Regions from separate parts of the Ornithinibacillus jepli genome, predicted to be linked through region 1. Evidence: a T-box and tRNA genes for the amino acid it is inferred to sense, from the RefSeq annotation. Region 1 holds a T-box; the other holds one or more tRNA genes.
The links. A T-box is a leader RNA that pairs with one kind of tRNA and senses whether it is charged. The one in region 1 lies ahead of metG (methionine--tRNA ligase), so its partner is inferred to be a tRNA-Met.

Region 1 (3,274 bases):
GGAGATACGTCTAGACATACTGAAGGAAGCGGTCTTGGACTTGCCATTGCTCAGTCAATAGTTGAACTCCATGATGGAATGTTAGACATAGAAACAGATGGTGATTTGTTTAAAGTAACAATTAACTTGAGGATAGAGGTATAGAATTATGTGTAGCATGGATATATCTGATCTATATACAAAACATTATAATCGGTTACTTCATATAAGCTACGCTATCGTTAAGGATATGCAATTAGCAGAAGATGTAGTTCAAGAAACCTTTATAAAAGTATTGCTAAATATGGATACGATTCAAGAAGAGGAGAAAGTTTCAGCTTGGTTATCTGTCATAACTAATCACGCTGCAATCGATATGTTACGTAAAGTGAAAAGCAATAAAGGTATTCCTACAGAACAAGAATTACTTGTTAATATGAAAATGGAAGAAACACCAAATGTGGAAGATGAAGTAGCCTATTATTTGTTATTAAAAGAAGTAAAACAAGAAATACGAAGTTTGAATAGTTCATATCGAGATGTGATGATTTTGAAAATGAAGTACGATTTAAAAGAAAGAGAAATTGCTGACCAGCTTAATATTAAGCTATCCTCCGTCAAGACAAGAATTCATCGTGCAAGAAAGCAATTGAAGGCTCAGTATGAAAAGCGGATTAGTGCTTAAATGTGTAATTGCCCCCTCTTGAAGGGGGCAATTTTTTTCTTAACTACATTCACATATCCTCATTATCTTTGTCGTTATATTTACTGCTGTTTAGTGCTTGTGCGAGGTTGTTAATGAATTGGTCCTTTTCTTTATCGTCATAGCTTTTTATATTTTTTTGATCTTCTTTAGCATGTTTCTTGTTCATTGTATCTCCTCCTTATCCATATTCTTACCGAGGAAATAGAAAGCTATGAAACAGAAACGTAGAAAAAGCTCTTTAAAATCAATTAATTTTATGCCATAATAATAAAAATACTTTTTACCAGCGATGATAAGGAAAGTAAATCAACACACATTTTCTTCCCAGAGAGCTTCGGTAGCTGAAAAGAAGCAGGAAATCGTTGATTGAAAATGGCCTTGGAGCTTCAGAGTCGACTTTTCTATTTAGAAAATAGATTCTGACGAGATTTGGCACTCGTTATAAATGTCAGAGTATAAGAGTGTATAACACTCCGTACTTAGTGAGGCTAATAATGTGAGTTATTAGTGAATTAAGGTGGTAACACGAGTTAACCCTCGTCCTTAGACTTAAGTCTTAAGGATGAGGGTTTTTTATATATTAAAAAGGAGGATAAGAAGATGAGTATTTTTATAGGTGGTGCATGGCCATATGCCAATGGTTCTTTGCACATTGGACATTTATCGAGTTTATTACCAGGAGATGTTTTAGCGCGGTACTTCCGTTTAAAAGGAGAGAAGGTACTGTACGTTTCTGGAAGTGATTGCAATGGAACTCCTATAGCAATTAAAGCGAAACAAGAAGGAGTGACACCTAAAGATATTGCTGACAAGTATCATCAAGAATTTAAAGAGAGCTTTGAAAGATTGGGATTTACGTTTGATTGCTATACCCGAACGGATACAGCATTACATCATGAAGTAGTTCAGAACGTATTTCTTGAATTGCTGGATAATGGAAAGCTTTATAAGAAGAAAGAAGATCAATGCTATTGTGAGTCTTGTGAACAGTTCCTTCCAGACCGATTTGTAGAAGGTACTTGCCCCCACTGCAAATCACAAGCGAGAGGAGATCAATGTGACTACTGTTCACAACTATTAAATCCAATCGAACTTCTTGATAAAATTTGTAAGACTTGTGGTAATGAACCAATCGTTAAAACGACTGAGCATTTTTATTTTAAATTAAGTTCTTTACAAAAGGAGCTTGAGCATTATGTATCTGAAGCTAAAAAGGATGGAAAATGGAGAGAAAATGCAATTCACTTGTCTGAGCGCTATTTAAAAGAAGGGCTAATAGACAGAGCAGTCTCAAGAGATCTACCAAATGGAGTACCAGTACCAGTGGAAGGTTATGAAGAAAAGAAAATTTATGTGTGGATTGAGGCTATAACTGGATATTATTCAGCAAGTAAACAGTGGGCTTTGGATAATGCTCGAGATGAAGCGGAGTTTTGGAACGAAAATACGAAAGCCTATTATGTTCACGGTAAAGATAATGTTCCGTTCCATTCAATTATTTGGCCAGGAATACTAAAGAGTATTAACAAAAAACCACTCCCTACTCATATTGTTTCCAATGAATTCTTAACGATAGAACAGAAAAAATTATCTACAAGTAGAAATTGGGCTATTTGGGTTCCAGACATTTTAACACGATATCATCCGGATTCTATTCGCTATTTTCTAATTGCTAATGCTCCAGAAAGTAGAGATGCGGATTTTTCATGGAGAGAATTTATCTATAGTCATAATAGTGAATTACTTGGGGCTTATGGGAATTTCGTGAATCGGACATTAAAATTTGTTGAAAAGTCATTTGATGGAAAATTGCCAAACGGTGAAGTAGAGGTTCTGTTTAAAGAAAAAATCATTCAGCTTTATGAGGAAGTAGGAGCATTGATTGAGATGGCAGAGTTTAAAACTGCCATAAATAAGATATTTCAATTTGTCCGTTATGCTAATAAATATTTCGATGAACAAAAGCCATGGATAAAAATTAAAGCAAACAAGAATGAGTGTGCTAATATTCTTGCAACCTGTGTGTATATTATTGCAAATTTAGCCCAAGTTTTGAATCCATTTCTCCCTTTTTCATCAGAGAGGATTCAGAAAATGTTAAGAATTACAGAAATAAAATGGAGCTTGATTGAATATAACGACTTATCTTTAGATGAAGTTGAGCCCTTATATGAGAGAATTGATATTATTCGGATTGAGGAAGAGACGATTAAGTTAAAGGAGAGTTCAAAACAAGGGACTGACTAAATGTGTTGTAATTAACTATTAGAAGAGGAAAGACATAAGAAGGAGTATTGAAAAATGAACTATCGAAAAGCGAACTGGGAAGATATTAACAAAATGGTCGAACTAAGAAAAAAACAATTAATTGATGAAGGAATTGAACCTACTGTAGATATTGATAAGGAACTATACGATTTCTTTCAAAATAAACTAAGTGATGGATCTTTAATTCAATGGCTTGTTGAAGAGGAAGAAGAAATAATCGCAACAGGTGCAATTATAATTTATGAATTTCCACCTTCCTATACCAACAAGAGTGGCAGAAAGGCATATATTACCAACATGTATACTAGGGAAGCTTACCGT
Region 2 (3,274 bases), on a different contig from region 1:
CTGTATGCTGAAGGAGCAATTACTTTAAAGGCTGCTTTACCGGTTCTATTTGGGGATAATATCGGTACAACGATTACGGCTGTCCTGGCTTCTTTAGGCGCTACAGTTGCTGCTCGTCGCGCTGCTTTTGTTCATGTGATTTTTAACTTAGTAGGAACAACAATATTTTTATTATTATTAAATTTATTTACGCAATATGTTATTTATTTACAAAGTCATTTTTCACTAAACGAGGAAATGACTATTGCGTTTGCACATGGAAGTTTTAATGTGTTAAATACTATTATCCAATTCCCGTTTATAGGACTTCTAGCTTGGATAGTTACAAAGCTAGTTCCTGGTGAAGATACAACGATTGAGTATAAGCCGAAACATTTAGATCCCATCTTCATCCAACAATCTTCTGCCCTTGCATTAGACCAAGCAAAAGCAGAAGTGGTACGTATGGGTGAATATGCCTATCAAGGAATGGAAGAGACTAGTTTATACCTTTCAACTAACCAAACAAAGCATGCTGATATGGCATTACAAATTGAAGGGGCATTAAACAGTTTAGATAGGAGTATTACTGATTATTTAATCGACATCTCTGGTGGGTCTTTATCAGAATTTGAAAGTGGAAAACACACTATCTTAATGGATACTGTAAGAGATATAGAAAGAATTGGCGACCACTTTGAAAATATTGTAGAGCTAATTGATTATAAAATCTCTAACAAAGTTATCATAACTGATAAAGCACAAGAAGATTTAAATAATATGTTTGACTTAACAATGTCTACTGTTAAACAAGCAGTCAAGGCTCTTGATACGAACAATCGTGAAGAAGCTTTAGCAGTAGTTCAAAAAGAAGATCAAATTGATAAAATGGAACGTAGCTATCGGAAAAAGCATATTATTCGTATGAATGAAGGGGATTGTAGTGTATCTGCAGGTATAGTCTTTGTAGATATAATCTCAAACCTAGAAAGAATTGGCGACCATGCAGTTAATATTGCAGAAGCAGTATTAGGGGATCAATAAAAATAAAGGGAGGTATCAACCTCTCTTTATTTTTTTAAATTTTTTATTGATATTTTTATTTAAAGGTGATATAGTAATTATTGTCGTTTTCAATACACCCTTTTTTAATACATATTTTAATTGTAAAATAGTTGTTGACACGAATGTTTGAACATGTTATATTATATCTCGTGCCACTTAAATAGTAGACAAGTTAACAACTTATTATGAATTATTCCACAGTAGCTCAGTGGTAGAGCAATCGGCTGTTAACCGATCGGTCGTAGGTTCGAATCCTACCTGTGGAGCCAAAAAAAATGGCGGCGTAGCTCAGCTGGCGAGAGCGTACGGTTCATACCCGTGAGGTCGTGGGTTCGATCCCCTCCGCCGCTACCATTACTATCATTTGTTTAACATCATGGCGGCCGTGGCGAAGTGGTTAACGCACCGGATTGTGGCTCCGGCACTCGTGGGTTCGATTCCCACCGGTCGCCCCATATATAAAGGACCCTTAGCTCAGTTGGTTAGAGCTATCGGCTCATAACCGATCGGTCGCAGGTTCGAGTCCTGCAGGGTCCACCATGTATACTCGGAGGTATACCCAAGTCTGGCTGAAGGGATCGGTCTTGAAAACCGACAGGCGGGTCAAACCGCGCGGGGGTTCGAATCCCTCTACCTCCTCCATACATATTATTTTGATTTTAAAAAAAATATTGAATTAACAACATAATATTTAGGCTTGGTAGCTCAGTCGGTAGAGCAATGGACTGAAAATCCATGTGTCGGCGGTTCGATTCCGTCCCAAGCCATCATTTCAAACAAGCACTTTGCTTGTTTTTTTGTTGTAAAAGGATAATTAATGGGCAAATAATTTGCAAGAACTGGAAACCTCTGATAGTCTTTCATGTAAAGGGTGATATACCCTTGAATAACATATATTTGAAGGAGGATATTTCGAAATGGCAAAATTTGAATTACCTGAATTACCTTATGCATATGATGCATTAGAGCCAACAATTGATAAAGAAACAATGAACATCCATCATACAAAGCATCATAATACTTATGTAACAAACTTAAATGCTGCTCTTGAAGGGCATTCTGATCTTCAAGATAAAACACTTGAAGAATTAGTAAGCAATCTTGATGCATTACCTGAAAGCGTTCGTACAGCAGTACGTAACAATGGTGGTGGACATCATAATCATAGCTTATTCTGGAAAGTTCTATCTCCAAATGGTGGCGGGGAGCCAACTGGTGAATTAGCTGATAAAATTAACGGTAAATTTGGTAGCTTCGATAAATTTAAAGCGGAATTTGAAAATGCTGCTAAAACTCGCTTTGGTTCAGGTTGGGCATGGTTAGTAGTAAGTAACGGTGAACTTGAAGTAACAAGTACTCCAAACCAAGATTCTCCTTTAATGGAAGGTAAAACTCCTATTTTGGGACTTGATGTTTGGGAGCATGCATACTACTTAAATTATCAAAATAAACGTCCTGATTATGTAGCTGCATTCTGGAATGTAGTAAACTGGGATGAAGTAACTAAAAACTATAACGAAGCTAAATAAAACTTTATTGGTAAACTTAGAGGAGGACACATAGTGTTAAACTATGTGTCCTCCTCTTTATTTTGTATATCTATATTTGAATTGCTTACACTAAGGAAAGAGAGAAAAGGGGCAATTCAATATGCAAAAAACCTTACAGTATGTTTTTGGGAAAACAAAGGTAAATAGGGACCTAATACTATTATTAGTAATCGGTGGATTATATTCACTAGGAATTTATTTATCCAATACTTTTGTAAATGTCTACTTATGGAAACAAGCAGAAGGTAATTACTATACGATAGCTTTTTATAATTTAGCCATATTTATTTTTCAACCACTTACTTTTATAGCCGCCGGAAAAATTGCGAAAAAAGTGGACCGAGTAATAGTATTAAGGTTAGGTGTTATCTTTCTATCGCTATTTTTTTTAATGGTATTAATAATAGGTGACAAAGCAGCATATTTTAATTTTTTGTTAGGAAGTTTATTAGGTATTGGATATGGTTTTTACTGGTTGGCATTTAATGTACTAACCTTTGAAATAACAGAACCGGAAACTAGAGATTTGTTCAATGGCTTTCTAGGTGTATTACAGTCTTTAGGGGGAATGGTTGGACCATTCAGTGCTGGTTTCATCATTTCTAAAATGCCTGCAAATATAGGGTATAGTACGATATTTACTACTTCTTTCATTTTATTCATTTGTGCTGTAGCATGTA

Region 2: it has a tRNA-Met gene. The T-box ahead of metG (methionine--tRNA ligase) is inferred to sense a tRNA for this amino acid. The anticodon was not compared.

What each region holds. Positions count from the first base shown of each region.
Region 1 covers NZ_JBFEGG010000003.1:424,536-427,809, forward strand. The annotation lists gene AB1K81_RS13830 (sensor histidine kinase) at 1-144, shown strand, start outside; gene AB1K81_RS13835 (RNA polymerase sigma factor) at 149-664, shown strand; gene AB1K81_RS13840 (hypothetical protein) at 714-851, opposite strand; T-box leader at 966-1,233, shown strand; gene metG (methionine--tRNA ligase) at 1,265-2,932, shown strand; gene AB1K81_RS13850 (GNAT family N-acetyltransferase) at 2,987-3,274, shown strand, end outside.
Region 2 covers NZ_JBFEGG010000001.1:1,223,541-1,226,814, reverse strand. The annotation lists gene AB1K81_RS06420 (Na/Pi cotransporter family protein) at 1-1,023, shown strand, start outside; tRNA gene AB1K81_RS06415 (tRNA-Asn) at 1,239-1,313, shown strand; tRNA gene AB1K81_RS06410 (tRNA-Met) at 1,322-1,398, shown strand; tRNA gene AB1K81_RS06405 (tRNA-His) at 1,424-1,499, shown strand; tRNA gene AB1K81_RS06400 (tRNA-Ile) at 1,508-1,584, shown strand; tRNA gene AB1K81_RS06395 (tRNA-Ser) at 1,594-1,686, shown strand; tRNA gene AB1K81_RS06390 (tRNA-Phe) at 1,739-1,811, shown strand; gene AB1K81_RS06385 (superoxide dismutase) at 1,962-2,573, shown strand; gene AB1K81_RS06380 (MFS transporter) at 2,695-3,274, shown strand, end outside.